Regions from separate parts of the Micromonospora sp. LH3U1 genome, predicted to be linked through region 3. Evidence: predicted binding sites of a transcription regulator. Region 3 holds the regulator's gene; each other region holds the start of a gene.

Region 1 (6,183 bases), 950 kb from region 3:
ACCAGGGGCACAAGAGCTTCGACGAGGTGGCCGGTGGGATCGCCGCGGTGGTCGGCAAGCTCACCGCCGACCCGGCCCGAGGCGTGGAGCTGACCGGCGCCATCGTCAACGACGGGGTGCTGGAACGGCTGGCCGAGGTGACCAAGGTCGGCGAGCCGGTGCTGGAGTCACGGGCCGTGACCCACCCGGCGTACGCCGACGCGGTGGTGCGTACCCCGACGATCGTGAAGCTGACCGCGGACGACGCGGAGACGTACGGCCGGGAGTGGTTCGGGCCGATCTCGTTCGCCATCGCGACCGACTCCACCGCGCACAGCCTGGAGCTGCTGCGCCGGACGGTCGGCGAGAAGGGCGCGCTCACCGCCGGGGTCTACTCCACGGACGAGGCGGTGCTGGACGCCACCGAGGCGGTGGCGATCGAGGTCGGGGTGCACCTGTCCTGCAACCTCACCGGCGGGGTCTTCGTGAACCAGTCGGCGGCGTTCTCCGACTTCCACGGCAGTGGGGCCAACGCGGCGGCCAACTCGGCGTTGACCGACGGGGCCTATGTCTCCAACCGCTTCCGCATAGTGCAGTCCCGGCGTCACGTCTGATCGCAGTCGCTGCGCCTCCCGCGGTGATCAAGAGGTTTGCGTCAGAAACGGTGCTCGCTTTGACGCAAACCTCTTGATCACCCTTAGGCTCTTCTGCGCATTTGTAGCTCGTTGAGGGCTGGGATCGTGGGGTGCGGGACGCGTACGCCGGTGTCGATGAAGCCCAGGCGCTGGTAGGCCCGGTAGGCGCGGTCGTTGCCGACCACGACCTCCAGCAGCAGTTCCGGCCGGCCGCAGGCTCGCGACCAGGCGGCCACGCCGTCGATCAGCTCGCCGAGCAGCCCGTTGCCCCGACAGGTCGGCGTGACGTACACGGCGTAGATCACTGTCAGCCCGGGCTCGTTCGGGGCGACCGTGCCACCGGCGTGCCCGACCAGTCGGCCGCCCGGGTCGGCGATGAACTGCGCGTTGCTCGGACCGGCTGAGGTGTACGCGACCCGGGCGGCGAACTCGGTGTGCGGTCGGGCCGCCGCGTCCGCCAGGGTCTCCAGGAAAGCCAGCGGCGCGTCGGCGAGCATCTCCAGGCGCAGCGCCCGCATCCGGGCGGCGTCCTCCGGCCGGACTCGACGGATCTCCGCCTGGCGAACGGCGGTTGAGCCGGTTTCGGTGGTCATGTCTGCATGCCTACCACAGGGGGTTAACGCCTTTTTCCGAGCTGCGCCCGATCTCCGTCGCCTCGCGCCGCCGGCTCTATCACTCCCCGAAATATGCCTGATTTGTGGCCGTGCGCGGCTGTCGCTGCTCGTGTAACGTGCGATTTCGGTCACCTGCTTCAATGGCCGTCATCGATTGCTGAGGCGGTGATCCGAGGGCGCCCGGCCGCGCCGTGCGCCGGGTCAGCCAACGCCGCGCCGAGTGAGGGAAGTGCACCGTGGCACAGGGCACCGTGAAGTGGTTCAACGCCGAAAAGGGCTACGGCTTCATCGCCGTCGACGGCGGTCAGGACGTGTTCGTCCACTTCTCCGCGATCGAGATGGACGGCTACAAGGCGCTGGACGACGGTCAGCGGGTGGAGTTCGAGATCGCCCAGGGCCAGAAGGGTCCGCAGGCCGAACACGTACGCGTCATCGCCTGAGTTTCCCTACCCGATCGGCCCGCGAGTCGGGGCAGCGGCACGGGCGCGCAGCCGGGAAGATCGTGAACCGTTCCAGCCGATGCTGAGGAGCGTTCATGACCGACCAGCCACCCCCGCCCACCCCTCCCTCCGGGTCGGGGGAGCCGGGCCCGTCCGACCCGACCTCGCCCGCCGGCAGTTCCGGCGCGGCACCGGGTACGCCACCCGAGTGGGGGCCGGGCGTACCGCCGGGCGGCCCGGTTGGCCCGCCGCCCGGCTGGGATCCCGCGCAGGGCGCCTGGGGTCCGCCGCCCCCGCACTGGGTGTTCCCGCCGACCGGGGGCTACCCGCCCGGGGTGGGTCCCTACGGTGGGCAGCCGTGGTATCCGGGGCCGCAGGCTGCCTGGTATCCGCCGGGTTATGGGTTCGACCCGAACGACGCCCTGGTGACCCCGCCCGGTGCCGGTCTCGCCGGCTGGTTCAACCGGTGCGGGGGAGCGCTGCGCCGGGGTTGGCGGCAGTTGGTGCCCATCATGCTGCTCACCCAGGTGTTGCCGGCGGCGGTGCTCTCGGTGATCTCCCTCGGGGTTGATCCGTCGGCGAACTGGGACGCCCAGATCGAGGCGAACCCGACCGCCGTGTTGCCGGACAACTTCGCCGTCGAACTGGTGAGCCTTCTCGTGGTGCTGGTCGGCGGCAGCCTGTTGATCGGCCTGGTGCAGGCCGTCGGGTGGGCCGCCGGCAGTTGGGTGATCGCTCAGCAGGCGGCCGGCCAGCCGGCCAGCCTGGAGTCGGCGCTGCGCTACGGCCTCCGCCGGGCACTCGGGCTGTGGGGCTGGACCCTGCTGATCAGTGTGCTCATCGGCGTCGGCGTCTGTTTCTGCGTGCTGCCGGGCATCTACCTGGCGTTCGCGCTGAGCATGGCCGGCCCGGTCTATCTCTTCGAACGTCGCAACCCGATCGGTCGATCGTTCGGAATGTTCCACGACCGGCTCGGCCTGCTGCTCGGTCGGGTGGCCCTGGTGGCCCTGGCGGTGATCATCGTCAGTGTGATCGCTGGCGCCCTGGAAGGGGCGGGCACCTCGGCCTTCGGTACGGATCCATTCGCGTCGCCGGGTACCGCGGTCGGGGCGGTGGCGGTGATCGGGGTCACCGCGGTTCTGGCCCTGCCGGCGCATCTCGCCCAGATGGTCGGTCTGCTGGTCACGTACGCCGAGCAGCGGGCTCATGAGGCGCCGGTGAACAGCGCCGGACTGGCGGCGGAACTCGGCTGAGCGGCCCCATCGTGCTTGCACTCGGCAGGGGAGAGTGCTAAACAAGTCATTGGCACTCGCATACCGTGAGTGCCAACGGTCGGGACGGTGGGGCCAGGTTGTGCCGGTGTGGAGACACCGGGGCAGCACATGGCCGGTCGTCGCGGGCTATCCGGCCCGGCCGAAGGACGTCGTCGTCGCCAGGTGGCGACGTCCCAAGGTGCGCACACCAGGCGGCCCATCCGGGACACACAACTCGGGTGGCCCGTGAGTGTCCAGGAGGACAACGCCGTATGGCCAAGATGATCGCTTTCGACGAAGAGGCTCGCCGCGGCCTCGAGCGGGGCATGAACCAGCTCGCCGACGCCGTAAAGGTGACCCTCGGCCCCAAGGGCCGCAACGTCGTGCTCGAGAAGAAGTGGGGTGCCCCCACCATCACCAACGATGGTGTGAGCATCGCCAAGGAGATCGAGCTCGAGGACCCGTACGAGAAGATCGGCGCTGAGCTGGTCAAGGAGGTCGCCAAGAAGACCGACGACGTTGCCGGTGACGGCACGACGACGGCGACCGTCCTGGCCCAGGCCCTGGTTCGCGAGGGCCTGCGCAACGTGGCCGCTGGCGCCAACCCGATGGCCCTGAAGCGGGGCATCGAGGCTGCGGTCGCGAGCGTCTCGGAGGAGCTGTCCAAGCTCGCCAAGGACGTCGAGACCAAGGAGCAGATCGCCTCCACCGCCTCCATCTCCGCTGGCGACAGCACCGTCGGCGAGATCATCGCCGAGGCGATGGACAAGGTCGGCAAGGAAGGCGTCATCACCGTCGAGGAGAGCAACACCTTCGGGCTGGAGCTGGAGCTCACCGAGGGCATGCGCTTCGACAAGGGCTACATCTCGGCCTACTTCATGACCGACCCGGAGCGTATGGAGGCCGTCTTCGACGACCCGTACATCCTGATCGCCAACAGCAAGATCTCGTCGGTGAAGGACCTGCTCCCGATCCTGGAGAAGGTCATGCAGTCGGGCAAGCCGCTGCTGATCATCGCCGAGGACCTGGAGGGCGAGGCTCTCGCCACCCTGGTGGTCAACAAGGTCCGTGGCACCTTCAAGTCGGTCGCCGTCAAGGCGCCGGGCTTCGGTGACCGCCGCAAGGCCATGCTGACCGACATCGCCATCCTCGCCGGTGGCCAGGTCATCAGCGAGGAGGTCGGCCTCAAGCTCGACGCCGCCAGCCTCGACATGCTGGGCCGCGCCCGCAAGGTCGTGGTGACCAAGGACGAGACCACCATCGTCGACGGTGCCGGTGACGCCGAGCAGATCCAGGGCCGGGTCAACCAGATCCGGGCCGAGATCGACAAGAGCGACTCCGACTACGACCGGGAGAAGCTGCAGGAGCGGCTGGCCAAGCTGGCCGGCGGCGTTGCGGTCATCAAGGTCGGCGCGGCCACCGAGGTCGAGCTCAAGGAGCGCAAGCACCGCATCGAGGACGCCGTTCGCAACGCGAAGGCCGCCGTCGAGGAGGGCATCGTCCCGGGTGGTGGCGTCGCGCTGGTTCAGGCCGGCAAGACCGCCTTCGACAAGCTCGACCTGGTCGGCGACGAGGCGACCGGTGCGAACATCGTCAAGGTCGCGCTGGACGCCCCGCTGCGGCAGATCGCCGTCAACGCCGGCCTCGAGGGCGGCGTTGTGGTGGAGAAGGTCCGTAACCTCGAAGCGGGTCACGGCCTCAACGCCGCCAACGGCGAGTACGTGGACCTGCTGGCCGCGGGCATCATCGACCCGGCCAAGGTGACGCGCTCGGCGCTGCAGAACGCCGCTTCCATCGCGGCGCTGTTCCTCACCACCGAAGCCGTCGTCGCGGACAAGCCGGAGAAGAACCCGGCTGCCCCGGCTGGCCCGGGTGGCGGGGACATGGACTTCTGAGTCCAGTTCCGACACAGAACGGGGCGGGCCGCTGACGCGGTCCGCCCCGTTCGTCGTCAGGTCGGCAGTGGGCGTTGGTTGCGCCGTTTCTGCGCCCGGTCGTACGGCGGAAGCAGTTGGATCGGCGCGTCCACCATTTCCTGCGGCTCCTCGGCCACCGGCGACTCGCCGTCGGTGGCCATCTCGGCCAGTTGTTCGGCGTCGCCGTAGTCGAGCCGGTCGAACGGCAGTTGGCCGGGGAGTTCGCCGACCGGTTTCCAGGTGATCGGCGGGCCGTCCTCGGTCTGGTCTTCATCCGTGGTCATGGCTGCCTCCTCTACCGAAACGGTAGGGGGCGTCGATGGCCGATGCGGCCGAATGGCGCTATCTGGGTCTATATCCCATTCGCCCTTTATTCTGCGCCGACTGCCCGCCGGTACAGGAAGAAGACCCGCTCGATCCGGGCGCCCGCGCTGCCGGAATAGAACGGCACCGGCCCCACCCAGCCAATCTGCGCCCGGTCCAGCCCTGCCGCCTGCTGGTCCCGGAGGCAGCGCCGCAGCAGCACCCCGCCAATGCCCGACCCCTCGGCGGCCGGCGCGGTGCCCATCGGCCCGAACCAGCTCGGCCGGGACGACCCGTACGCGGCGAAGCCGAGCACCTCGCCACCCCGCTCCGCCAGGTGGCAACCGGCGCCGTCCCGACCCACCGACCCGGCCAACTCGCCGTCCCACGTGCCGCCGAAGGTGGACCGGGCGAACTCGACCAGCGCCGGCAGGTCCGCCGGCTCCGCCCGGCGTACGGTCACGCCCTGATCAGCCAACCGCCGCTCGGCCGCCTCGGTGGACCGCAGTGCCGGCGACCCGTCGTACGACAGGTCCGCGGTCATGTTCCAGGCGGTCCGGTCCTGCTCGTAGCCCAGCGCGGCGGCGGCGCAGACCGCCGGCGTGTAGCGGACGTCGATGCCCGGCCACGCGTAGTACGGCGGGTTCCCGACCAGCAGCACCTCGGTCACCCCGCGCTCGGCGAGCACCCGCTCGGCCCTCTGGATCAGCGCCCGGCCGACGCCCCGGCGGCGCTGATCCGGGAGGACCGCGACCAGGTCCACATGCCCGACACCCGGATCGGTCGACGACACCGAGCAGATCAGCACCCCGACCAGATCCGCACCCCGGTACGCGCCCAGCCCGACCACCGCCCGGTCGGCGGCGGCCCGGGGCCAGAGCACGTCCACGATGGGGGCCGCCTCGGCGGCGTCCTCGGGTAGGTCGAGAGCCTGCTCGCAGAGCCGTATCACGGTGGGGGCCAGGTCGGGGGTCAACTCGGTGACGGTGATCTCGGCGTCCATGGTCGCCGACCCTAAATCACCGGGTGCCGGTCCGCGCCCC
Region 2 (6,183 bases), 590 kb from region 3:
CGTAGTCGATGGTGGCGACGCCCTGCGACTTGGCCTTGTCGAGCACGGCCTTGCCGGTGCCGGAGTCCAGGTTGACGATCATCAGAGCGGTCACGCCGCCGGTGATCATCTGGTCGGCGATGGTCTGGAAGGCGGTCTTGTCGTTCTGGGCGTTCTGGATGTCGTACTTGACGCCAGCGGCCTCGAACGCCTCCTTCAGGAACCGACGGTCCGCGGTCTCCCAACGGGAGGAGGACTTGCTGTCGGGGAGGATCACGCCAATCTTGGGGGTCTTGGCGGAGGTGGTCGCGTCGTCGCCGGAGTCGTCGCCACAGGCGGTCAAGCCGCCGGTCGTGAGCAGGCCCACGGCGGCGATGGTGAGGATCCCCTTACGCATGTGCAGGGTCCTTTCGGGGGTGGGGGAGGTGTTGTTTTGTTGTGTCCGGCAACGTATTTCGCGTCACACCGGCTCCACAAGACTGCGCAGGTGCCAAGTTTGTTGGGAGCGATAACAATTCAGCAACGCGACTGTTACTTCTCGGCTACCCAGGAGGAGTCGGCCGTAATGAAAGCCGTCAGCGGCTCTGCAGCGGGGCCGTGCGGGCGTCGGTCAGCGTCACCAGATCCGCCGCGGCCAGTTCGAGTTGCAGGCCGCGCCGACCAGCCGAGATGTAGATCGTCGGGAGGCCCAGTGCGGAATCGTCCAGCACGGTGGGCAACCGCCGACGCTGCCCGAGTGGGCTGATCCCCCCGCGTACGTAGCCGGTGGCCCGCTCGGCGACAGCCCGGTCGGCCAGCACCGCCCGCTTGCCACCAACCGCTGCCGCGAGCGCCTTGAGATCCAGCTCGCCGGTGACCGGAACGACCGCCACGGTGAGCGCGCCGTCGACCTCGGTCACCAGCGACTTGAACACGCGCTCCGGTGCCACGCCGAGCGCCGCCGCCACCAGGGCGCCGTAGTTCGGTGCGTCCGGCGCCACCCGGTACGGGTGGGTGCGATGCGCGACTCCCCGCTTGACCAACAGTGCCGTTGCCGGCGTGCCCTGTCCTGCCACGTCAGCGACGCTAGTCGACCGGTCGGCCGACGAGCACCGTCGGCGCTCCGCCAACCCGGGTGAGCACCAGACTCGCCGCCGCGTCCCCGGCCAGCCGCAGGTCCCGGCGGAGCTGCTCCGGGGTGAGCGCGGAACCACGCTTGAGGATCTCCACCCGGCCCACCCGACGGTCCCGCAGCAGCGTCCGCAGGCGCTTGAGCGAGAACGGCAGCACGTCGGTGATCTCCAGGCAGCGCGCGTACGGGGTGCGGGTCGGGTGGTCGGCGTACAGGTACGCGATGCTCGGGTCGCCGAGGGTCGCGTCCAGTTCGGTGGCCAGTTCGGCGACGAGGTGCGCGCGGACGACCGCCGAGTCCGGGTCGTACAGGTATCGGCGGGGTGGCCCGACCGGCGCCTCGTCGGCACCCGAGCCGGTGAGCTGGTGGCGATGCACCTCGGCACCCACCTGGCGGTAGAGCGTGGCGCGGCGGGGCACCCCCGCCAGCTCGCCGCACCAGAGTGCGGCCTCGACCAGGTCGCCGTCCACGCCGACCCACTCCGCTTCCGCGCCGGCCGGAATGAGCGCGTGGTCCAGGCCCGGCGCGACCTTCACCACGGTGCGCGGCACCCGCTCGGCCAACCCGGTGACGAAATCCCACGGTGGCGAGTAGGCGCGTGGGTCGAAGATCCGGCGCCCGGTGCCGGTCGCTCGGCGGGCCGGGTCGCAGAAGACCCCGTCGACCCGGGAGACGTCGAACGCGGTGGCGTCGCCGCACTCGACCGTGAACAGCTCGGCCAGCCCGGCCGCCGCGGCGTTGGCGGCGGCCATCGCGGCGGTCACCGGGTCGGCCTCCACCCCGTACACCCGGATGCCGGCGCGGGCGGCGGCCAGCGCGTCGGCGCCGAGGCCGCACCCGAGGTCGGCCAGGGTGCGCACGCCGGCCGCGTGAAGCCGGGCGGCCCGCCGGTCGGCGACCACCCGGCGGGTGGCCTGCTCCAGGCCGGGGCGGGTGAGGAACATCCCAGCGGCGGCCGGGCCGAACTTGCCGATCGCCCGATGGCGCAGCTCGGCCTGAGTGAGTGCCGCCGCGGCCAACGTCGGCGGCACCCCGGCCGCGCGCAGCGCCGACGCCGCAGCCAGCGGATCACCGCCGGCCAGCCCGGTCGCCGCCGTGAGCGCGGCCGACCCCTCGGGGGTACGCAGCGCCGCCAGCTGATCGAGATCCACCCGGTCATTGTCCGGGTCGACCCGGAAATCCGGGCTGGCGGGGCGCGACTCGCTGGCACTCTCCTTGACGGAGTGCTAGCCACGGAATAACCTGCGATTAGCACTCTCACCCTGAGGGTGCCAGCTTCCGGGTCTCGCGACCCGGGCGCGCACGCCAGGCGGACCGGCACCCGCGACGACGGTCCCGCCCGGTGGCATGAGGCAATTGACGCTGGTTGGCCCCGCCGACCAGCAACGAAACCAGTACCCCAGGAGGGTATGCCCGTGACTACCGCGACCAAGGTTGCGATCAAGCCGCTCGAGGACCGCATCGTGGTCCAGGCGAACGAGGCTGAGACCACCACTGCGTCGGGCATCGTGATCCCCGACACCGCCAAGGAGAAGCCGCAGGAGGGCACTGTCCTCGCTGTCGGCCCGGGGCGCGTCGACGACAACGGCAACCGGGTTCCGGTTGACGTGCAGGTCGGCGACACCGTCCTTTACTCGAAGTACGGCGGCACCGAGGTCAAGTACGCCGGCGAGGAGTACCTGGTGCTCTCCGCCCGCGACGTCCTCGCGGTCATCGAGAAGTAACCAACCGATCAGTGACATTGCCCCGGTCCGGCTCGCCGGGCCGGGGCAATGGCGCTTCGAAGGGACATATATGGCGAAGATCCTGAGCTTCTCGGACGACGCCCGGCACCTGCTGGAGCACGGTGTCAACGCCCTCGCCGACACGGTCAAGGTCACCCTCGGCCCGCGCGGGCGCAACGTCGTCCTGGACAAGAAATTCGGTGCGCCGACGATCACCAACGATGGTGTGACCATCGCCAAGGAGATCGAGCTCACCAACCCGTACGAGAACCTTGGCGCGCAGCTGGTCAAGGAGGTGGCGACCAAGACCAACGACGTCGCCGGCGACGGGACCACCACCGCGACCGTGCTGGCCCAGGCGATGGTTCGCGAGGGTCTGCGCAACGTGACCGCCGGGACCAACCCGGCCGGCCTCAAGCGGGGCATCGACGCGGCGGCCATGAAGGTCTCCGAGGCGCTGCTCGGCCGTGCCGCCGAGGTCACCAGCAAGGAGTCGATCGCGAACGTGGCGACGATCTCCGCGCAGGACGCCACGATCGGCGATCTGATCGCCGAGGCGATGGAGCGGGTCGGCCGCGACGGTGTCATCACCGTCGAGGAAGGCTCGATGCTCACCACCGAGCTGGAAGTGACCGAGGGTCTCCAGTTCGACAAGGGCTTCATCTCGCCGAACTTCGTCACCGACCTGGAGGGTCAGGAGTCCGTCCTTGAGGACGCGTACATCCTGGTCACCACCCAGAAGATCTCGGCGATCGAGGAGCTGCTGCCGCTGCTGGAGAAGGTCCTGCAGAACAGCAAGCCCCTGCTGATCATCGCCGAGGACGTGGACGGCCAGGCGCTCTCCACCCTGGTGGTCAACGCGCTGCGCAAGACCCTCAAGGTCTGCGCGGTCAAGGCCCCGGGCTTCGGTGACCGGCGCAAGGCGATGCTCCAGGACATCGCGATCTCCACGGGCGCCGAGCTGGTCGCCCCGGAGCTGGGCTACAAGATCGACCAGGTCGGCCTGGAGGTGCTCGGCACCGCTCGGCGCGTCGTGGTCGACAAGGAGAACACCACGATCGTCGACGGCGGCGGCCAGAAGGCCGACGTCGCCGACCGGGTGTCCCAGATCCGCAAGGAGATCGAGGCCTCCGACTCCGACTGGGACCGGGAGAAGCTGGCTGAGCGGCTGGCGAAGCTCTCCGGTGGCATCGCCGTCATCAAGGCTGGTGCGGCCACCGAGGTCGAGATGAAGGAGCGCAAGCACCGCATCGAGGACGCCATCGCGGCGACCAAGGCTGCGGTCGAGGAGGGCACCGTGCCCGGCGGCGGCGCCGCCCTGGTGCAGATCCGCTCGGTGCTCGACGACGACCTGGGCTTCACCGGTGACGAGAAGGTCGGCGTCTCGGTCGTGCGCAAGTCGCTCGTCGAGCCGCTGCGCTGGATCGCACAGAACGCCGGTCACGACGGCTACGTCGTGACGCAGAAGGTCGCCGACCTGAAGTGGGGCCACGGCCTCGACGCTGCCAAGGACGAGTACGTCGACCTGGTCAAGGCCGGCATCATCGATCCGGTGAAGGTGACCCGCAACGCGGTCACCAACGCCGCCTCGATCGCGGGTCTCCTGCTCACCACGGAAAGCCTCGTGGTGGAGAAGCCGGAGCAGGCCGAACCGGCCGCCGCCGGTGGGCACGGCCACGGTCACGGCCACCAGCACGGCCCGGGCTTCTGACCCGGTAGCGACACCCGTTCCGGGGCACACCGTCGTACGGCGGTGTGCCCCGGCTCGTCTTGCCGGTCATTACCGGACGCTGACGTTGTTGGCGACCGGGCAAGATGATCGCGCACACTGGGCCGATGAGCACCACGTCGCGGCGCTACGCCGCGTTGGCCGGAGTGACCGCCGCCGCCGTCGCGATCGGGATCGCCGAACCGGTGGCAGTGCTGACCGGCCCCCGGTCGGCGCCCCTGGTCGCGGTCGGCGGGGTGGTCGTCGACGCCGTCCCCGAGTCGTTGAAGCAGTTCGCCATCGACGTCTTCGGCACCGCCGACAAGGTCGCGCTGCTGGTCGGCACGGCACTGTTGCTCGGAGGGTTCGCCGCGCTGTTCGGCGTGCTGGCGGTCCGCCGGCTGGCACTCGGCCTGGCCGGCATCGCCGCGTTCGGCGCGTTCGGCGTGGCCGCCGCACTGACCCGTTCCGGCGCGGACGCCGCCGACGCGCTGCCGTCGCTGGTCGGCGGCGGTCTCGGCGCCCTGGTGCTCTGGATGTTCATCGCCGGACCGTTCGAGCTGGACCCTGGCCCTGGTCACCACCCCTGCCGACCGCGCCCCCGCCGCGTCGGTGTCGCCCGCCGGCCCGATGCCAGAGTCGCGGGCCGAGCCGGTCACCCCGGTCACCCCGGCCGAGCCGCCGTCGGCGGCCACGATCGAGCCGGCCGGGCCTGCGGCAGTCGATCCGGAGTCGCGGCGGAGGTTCCTCACCGGCAGCGGGGTACTGCTCGGCTCTGCTGTGGTGGCCGGTCTCGGTGGGCGGTGGCTCGCCGGGCGGCGCGGGGTGTCCGCCGCTCGGGACGCCATCCGACTGCCCCCGCCGGTTGCCCCAGCGCCGGCCGTGCCGGCGGGCGCGGACCTCTCGCTGACACAGCTCGCGCCCTACGTCACCTCGAACTTCGGGTTCTACCGGATCGACACCGCGCTGGTGGTGCCCCAGGTGGACCCGGACACCTGGCGGCTGCGCATTCACGGGCGGGTCGGTAACGAGCGCACCTACAGCTACGCCGACCTGCTGGCCCGGCCACTGGTCGAGCGGTACGTCACGCTGGCCTGCGTCTCCAACGAGGTGGGTGGGGACCTGATCGGCAACGCCCGCTGGCTCGGCGTACCCCTGCGGGAACTGCTGGACGAGGTCGAGCCGGACGAGGACGCCGACCAGGTCGTCGGCCGGTCGGTCGACGGCTGGACCTGCGGCACCCCCACCGCCGCGCTGCGCGACGGGCGGGACGCGCTGCTGGCGGTCGGCATGAACGGCGAGCCGCTTCCGGTCGAGCACGGCTTCCCGGTCCGGATGGTGGTGCCCGGCCTCTACGGCTACGTGTCGGCCTGCAAGTGGGTGACCGAGCTGGAGCTGACCCGGTTCGCCGACTTCGACGCGTACTGGGTGCCGCGCGGCTGGTCCGTCGAGGGGCCGATCAAGACCCAGTCGCGGATCGACGCACCCCGGGGGCGCAACCGGCTGACCACCGGGCCGGTGACCGTCGCCGGCGTGGCCTGGGCGCAGCACCGGGGCATCCGCCGGGTCGAGGTACGCGTCGACGGCGGCGAGTGGCAGCAGGCAGAACTGGCCCCGACCGTGTCGGTGGACACCTGGGTGCAGTGGTCCTGGCGCTGGGA
Region 3 (6,183 bases):
GCCTCCTACGAGCAGTGGCAGAAGCGCTGGCGGCAGGTGCTGGAGACCAACCTGACCGGCGCCGGCAACGTCACCTGGTGCGCTGCCCAGCACATGCGGGAACGCGGCGGGCGGATCGTCAACGTCTCGTCCCGCGGCGCGTTCCGGGGCGAGCCGGACCAGCCGGCGTACGGTGCCAGCAAGGCGGGGCTGAACGCACTGGGCCAGTCCCTCGCCGTGGCGCTCGCGCCGTACGGCATCGCGATCGCCACCGTCGCGCCGGGCTTCGTGGCGACCGACATGATCACCGAGCACCTGCGCGGCGAGCAGGGCGCGGCGATTCGGGCGCAGAGCCCGTTCGACCGGGTGGCCCGGCCGGAGGAGATCGCCGCCGCCATCCACTGGCTGGCCTCGCCACAGGCCGAATGGGCCTCCGGTGCCATCGTCGACCTCAACGGCGCCTCCTACCTGCGCAGCTGACGCCCCCTCCCCGTCGCTGAATTCCCCGTCGATCTAGGGCATAGCGTCGTTCCAAGAGATCCACTAGCAACGATATGCCCTAGATCGACGGGGACGGGCGGCGGGGACGGGCGGCGGGGACGGGCGGGGGGCAGCGGGGGCGGGTTACCAGCGGCTGAGGCGGGTGGCTAGCACGCTGAGCGCCGCCACGCCGGCGGTGGAGGTGCGCAGCACGGCCGGGCCGAGCCGGACCGGTCGCCCGCCGGCCTCCCGGAAGGCGGTCAGCTCGGCCGGGTCGATGCCACCCTCGGGGCCGACCACCAGGACGATCTCACCGGCGGACGGCAGCTCGGCGGTTGTCAGCCGTTCGTCGGCCTCCTCGTGCAGCACGAACCCGGCGGCGGCACCAGCGATCCGGCGGGCCACCGTGGCGGTGGACTCGTCCGGCGCACCGGCCACCACCGGCAGCCAGGGACGGCGAGCCTGCTTGGCGGCCTCACGGGCGGTGGCCACCCACTTCTCCCGGGCGCGTACGCCCCGGTCGCCCCGCCACTGGGTCACCGAGCGGGCGGCCGCCCAGGGCACGATCTCGTCGACCCCGACCTCGGTCATCGCCTGCACGGCCAGTTCGCCCCGGTCGCCCTTGGCGATGCCCTGCACGGTCACCAGACGGGGTACGGGTGCGTCCGCGTACCCCCGGGTGGTGATGGTCAGGTCCAGGCTGCCCCGGCCGACGGCGGTGACCACGGCGGCGGCCGTGCCGCCCCGGCCGTCGGCGAGCAGCAGCTCCTCGCCGACCCGCAGCCGCTGCACGGTTGCCGCGTGGTGCCCCTCCGGGCCGTCCAGGGTCAGCGCGTCGCTGGTGGGCAGCGCCTCGACCAGGAACAGCGGCGCCGACACCTCAGGCGTGCCCGTTGAACGCGTCGCGCATCCGGGAGAAGAAGCCGCCCTGCTTGGACAGCTCGGCGACCTCTTCACCGCGGGTCTTGGCGAAGTCCCGCAGCATCTTCTCCTGGTCCGGGTCGAGCTTGGTCGGCGTCCGCACGTCCAGGTGCACGTAGAGGTCACCCCGGCCGGTGCCGCGCAGGTGCGGCACGCCCCGGGCGCGCAGTCGCAGCGTGCTGGCCGGCTGGGTGCCGGCCTTGACGTCGAGCGTCTCCTCGCTGTCCAGGGTCTTGATGGTCAGCCGGGTGCCGAGCGCCGCCGCGGTCATCGGAACGGTGACGCGGCAGTGCAGGTCGTCGCCCTTGCGGGAGTACACGTCGTGCGGCCGCTCGTGGATCTCCACGTAGAGGTCGCCGGCGGTGCCGCCACCCGGGCCCACCTCGCCCTGCTGGGCCAGCCGGATCCGCATGCCGTCCTCGACGCCGGCCGGGATCTTGACGGTCAGTGAGCGGCGGGTGCGCACCCGGCCGTCCCCGGCGCAGGTGGGGCAGGGGTGCGGGATGGTGGTGCCGTAGCCCTGGCACACGGTGCACGGCCGGGCGGAGACCACCTGGCCGAGGAAGGTGCGCTGCACCGATTGCACCTCGCCCCGACCGGCGCACGCCTCGCAGGTCGCCAGGTGGGTGCCGGCGGCCGTGCCGGCGCCGGAACAGGTGGTGCAGAGCACCGCGGTGTCGACGGTGATCGGCGCTTCGACGCCGAACGCCGTCTCGTGCAGGTCGAGCTCAAGCCGCAGGATCGCGTCCGCGCCCGGACGGGTGCGCGGACGGGGCCACGGGCGCCGCCCGCCGCGCCTCCGAAGAACGCGTCCATGATGTCCTGGAAACCGACGAACGGACCGGCTCCGCCGGGGCCGCCCGGGCCGCCGGCACCGCCGCCACCGGGTGCGAGCGGGTCGCCACCCAGGTCGACGATCTGCCGCTTCCGGTCGTCCGAGAGGACCTCGTACGCGGCGTTGATGTCCTTGAACTTCTCCTGAGCCTCCGGGTCCGGATTGACGTCCGGATGGAACTGGCGCGCCAGCTTGCGGTAGGCGCGCTTGATCTCGTCATCGGAGGCTTCTCGGCTCACACCGAGAATGCCGTAGTAGTCCCTGGCCACTGCGTTCCGTGTCCTCATGTTCGTCTCGCGTTGCGCCGATCCGGCGGCAGCAGCCGGCCGTCGGCCCTGACTGATCAGTTCTGGGCCAGCAACTCGCCCACGTAGCGTGCCACGGCGCGCACCGTGGCGATGGTGCCGGGGTAGTCCATCCGGGTGGGCCCCAGCACCCCCAGGCCGCCGACGATGGTGGCGCCCGGGCCGTACCCGGTGCTGACCACGGAGGCGGCCCGCAGGTTGTCGAACTCGTTCTCGTCGCCGATCAGCACCCGGGTCGTGCTCGGCTCGGTCTCGCCGATGAGCTTGAGGAGCACGACCTCCTCCTCCAGCGCCTCGAGGATCGGCCGCAGGGAGCCTTGGAAGTCGAGCAGGCCACCTCGGGTGAGGTTGGCGGTGCCGGCCAGCGCGATGCGCTCCTCGTGCCGCTCGACGAGCGTCTCCAGGAGCACCGTGGCGAGTGTGGTCATCGCCGGACGCAGCTCGGCGGCTGCCTCCTCGACCAGCGCCTGCACCAACGGCGGCGTATCGGACAGCCGGGCGCCGGCGAGCTTTTCGTTGACCAGCCGACGCAGGTCGGTGACGTCGTCGACGGGCACCGGCCCGGGCAGCTCCACCAGCCGCTGCTCCACGCGCCCGGTGTCAGCGATCATGACGAGCATCAGCCGGGTGGTGGAGATCGGCACCAGCTCCAGGTGACGCACCGAGGAGCGGGCCAGGCTCGGGTACTGCACGACGGCCACCTGCCGGGTCAGCTGAGCGAGCAGGCGTACGGTGCGGTGCACGACGTCGTCGAGGTCGACCGCGCCGACCAGGAAACGCTCGATGGCCCGGCGCTCGGCCGGGCTGAGCGGCTTGACCCGGGACAACCGGTCGACGAAGAGCCGGTAGCCACGGTCGGTGGGCACCCGGCCGGCACTGGTGTGCGGCTGCCGGATGTAGCCCTCCTCCTCCAGCACGGCCATGTCGTTGCGGACCGTGGCCGGGGAGACCCCGAGTTGGTGCCGCTCGACCAGCGCCTTGCTGCCGACCGGCTCCTGGGTGGAGACGTAGTCCTCGACGATCGCGCGGAGCACGGCGAGTTTCCGGTCGTCGAGACCCATCCTCCGCACCTCCTGTCGCACGTCGGCTGCCGGCGCCGTGGGCCGGCCGGGCCGTCCTGGCACTCGACTGTAGCGAGTGCCAGTCTACGTCGGCGCACCCGCCAGCGCGATGATCAACGGTGGCTCGTCGGTGCGGCCCCCGCCACCCGGCTGGGCCGATCGGCCCACACTGCCGGTCGGTGTCGCTCTGGTGCGGCGTTGCCACTGGCCCCTACCGTGACACCCATGACTGAACCTCCTCGCCCTCCCGGAGCGGGTGACCCCGGCAACTACCCGCCGGAGCCGACCTCTCCGGGCCCGTTCCCTTCGGCCGAGCCACCCACCGCACCACTGTCCGGGGCACCCGGCCCGGGCGGCTATCCCCCGGCCGGTGGCTATCCGCCGCCCACCGGTGACCAACCGCCGTCAGGTGGCTACCCTCCGGCGGGTGGCTATCCCCCGGCCGGGGGCTATCCGCCGCCCGGGGGCTATCCGCCGCCCGGGGGCTACCCCCCGGCTGGCGGCTATCCGACCGGTGGCGCCTACGGCGGCCCCGGCGGCGGCTACGCCAACAACGAGGACAAGACCTGGGCACTGGTCGCCCACTTCGGCGGCGCCCTCGGCGCGCTGATCAGCTTTGGTCCTCTGGGCTTCGTCGCCCCGCTCATCGCCTACCTGGCCCGCGGCAACCAGTCGCCGGCCGTCCGGGCGCACGCCCTGGCCGCCCTGAACTTCCAGATCCTCTGGTCGATCATCGCGTTCGTGCTGCTCTTCGTGAGCTGGTGCCTGCTCTTCCTGCCCAGCATCGCCGTTGTGGTGATCCAGATCCTGTTCGGGATCATCGCGGGCATGAAGGCCAACGAGGGTGCCCCCTACCGCTACCCCATGTCGGCCAGCTTCATCAAGTGAGCCAGCCGGCCGCTCCCCCGGCCGGCCCGTCGCACCCGCTGCCCCGTTCCGGGGCAGCGGGCCCGCTCAGGGCAGCAGGTCGCGGACGACCGCGTCGGCGAGCAGCCGCCCGCGCAGGGTCAGCACCGCCCGGCCGGCCGCGTACGCCTCGGCGTCCAGCAGGCCGTCGGCCAGCGCCCGCTCGGCACCGACCCGGCCGGTGGCGTCGAGCACCGCCAACGGCAGGCCGCTCGCGAGCCGCAGCCGCAGCATCACGTCCTCCATGTGCCCCTCGTCGACCGTGAGCACCTCCCGGGCCAGGCCGGGAGACGCGCCCGCGGCCAGCCGCTGGGCGTACGCCGAGGGGTGTTTGACGTTCCACCAGCGGACCCCGCCGACGTGGCTGTGCGCCCCCGGCCCCAGCCCCCACCAGTCCGCGCCGGTCCAGTAGAGCAGGTTGTGCCGGCACCGGGCCTCGTCGGTGCGAGCCCAGTTGGAGACCTCGTACCAGGACAGGCCGGCCGCGTCGAGGGCGGCCTCGGCGGCCAGGTAGCGGTCCGCTGCCACGTCATCACTGGGGTACGCCAGCTCGCCGCGCCGCATCCGGGCGGCCAACCGGGTGCCGTCCTCGACGATCAGGGCGTACGCGCTGACGTGGTCCACCCCAGCGGCGACGACCTGGTCCAGCGAAGCGGCGAAGTCCTCGGCCCGCTCCCCCGGTGTCCCGTAGATGAGGTCCAGGTTGATGTGCTCGAAGCCGGCGTCCCGCGCCTCCAGTGCGGCGGCGGTGGCTCGTCCGGCGCTGTGCTTGCGGTCCAGGATCGCCAACACCCCCGGGGAGGCGGACTGCATGCCGAGCGAGATCCGGGTGTAGCCGGCGGCCCGCAGCCGTTTCAACGATTCCGGGGTGACCGATTCCGGGTTGGCCTCGGTGGTCACCTCGGCGTCGGCGGCCAGCCCCCAGGTGCGGTCGATGCCGTCGAGGATGCGGGCCAGGTCGTCGGCGGGGAGCAACGTGGGCGTGCCGCCGCCGACGAACACGGTGTCGACCTGGGGCGGCGGGCTGTCGCCGAGCACCCGGGACGCGAGTGCAAGCTCGGCGAGGACGGTGTCGGCGTACCCCTCGCGGCTGGCGCCGCCGCCCAACTCGGCCGCCGTGTAGGTGTTGAAGTCGCAGTAGCCGCAGCGGCTGGCGCAGAACGGGACGTGCACGTACACGCCGAAGCCGCGCGCGCCGACCGCCGCGGTGGCGGTAGCGGGCAGCGATCCGTCGACGGGGACGGTCTCACCATCTGGAAGGACGCCGGGCATGGCCACTAGTGTGCCCGGCATGACCTCTCCCGACGTCCTCGTGCGGGTCGCCACGGCCCGCGGGGTGACCACCCTCACCCTGGACAGCCCACACAACCGCAACGCGCTCTCCACCGGTCTGATGACCCAACTGCTGGCCGGGCTGGCCGACGCGGTCGCCGACGAGGCGGTCCGAGTGATCGTGCTCGACCACACCGGCCCGGTCTTCTGCTCGGGTGCGGACCTCAAAGAGACCGCCATGGCGTACGCCAGCGGGACGGTGCCGGCCGGGATGCTGGGCGACGTGCTCGCCGCGCTCTGGGACTGCCCGAAGCCGGTGCTGGCCCGGGTGGCCGGGCCGGCGCGGGCCGGTGGGCTGGGTCTGATCGCCGCCGCCGACCTGGCGGTCTGCGCCGATCAGGCGACGTTCGCGTTCACCGAGGTG

Evidence for each region. The regulator HrcA, encoded in region 3, represses chaperone genes, less so after heat shock. The targets are predictions, from matches to a motif close to GGTTNGCACNCTCNNNNNGAGNGTGCNAACC.
Region 1: groL (chaperonin GroEL) is a predicted target of HrcA. The motif match lies at 2,969-2,999, and genes of this name have one in related genera.
Region 2: groES (co-chaperone GroES) is a predicted target of HrcA. The motif match lies at 2,337-2,367, and genes of this name have one in related genera.

What each region holds. Positions count from the first base shown of each region.
Region 1 covers NZ_CP116936.1:6,589,935-6,596,117, reverse strand. Annotated here, with positions in the region: gene paaN (phenylacetic acid degradation protein PaaN) at 1-593, shown strand, start outside; gene PCA76_RS30305 (GNAT family N-acetyltransferase) at 677-1,207, opposite strand; gene PCA76_RS30300 (cold-shock protein) at 1,465-1,668, shown strand; gene PCA76_RS30295 (hypothetical protein) at 1,764-2,921, shown strand; gene groL (chaperonin GroEL) at 3,194-4,816, shown strand; gene PCA76_RS30285 (hypothetical protein) at 4,873-5,121, opposite strand; gene PCA76_RS30280 (GNAT family N-acetyltransferase) at 5,208-6,143, opposite strand.
Region 2 covers NZ_CP116936.1:6,235,427-6,241,609, reverse strand. Annotated here, with positions in the region: gene PCA76_RS28575 (sugar ABC transporter substrate-binding protein) at 1-376, opposite strand, end outside; gene ybaK (Cys-tRNA(Pro) deacylase) at 555-1,034, opposite strand; gene PCA76_RS28565 (THUMP-like domain-containing protein) at 1,045-2,241, opposite strand; gene groES (co-chaperone GroES) at 2,500-2,814, shown strand; gene groL (chaperonin GroEL) at 2,885-4,525, shown strand; partial or broken gene PCA76_RS28550 (molybdopterin-dependent oxidoreductase) at 4,651-6,183, shown strand, end outside.
Region 3 covers NZ_CP116936.1:5,642,622-5,648,804, forward strand. Annotated here, with positions in the region: gene PCA76_RS25785 (SDR family NAD(P)-dependent oxidoreductase) at 1-459, shown strand, start outside; gene PCA76_RS25790 (16S rRNA (uracil(1498)-N(3))-methyltransferase) at 604-1,338, opposite strand; partial or broken gene dnaJ (molecular chaperone DnaJ) at 1,340-2,484, opposite strand; gene hrcA (heat-inducible transcriptional repressor HrcA) at 2,559-3,581, opposite strand; gene PCA76_RS25805 (DUF4870 domain-containing protein) at 3,807-4,469, shown strand; gene hemW (radical SAM family heme chaperone HemW) at 4,536-5,759, opposite strand; gene PCA76_RS25815 (enoyl-CoA hydratase-related protein) at 5,779-6,183, shown strand, end outside.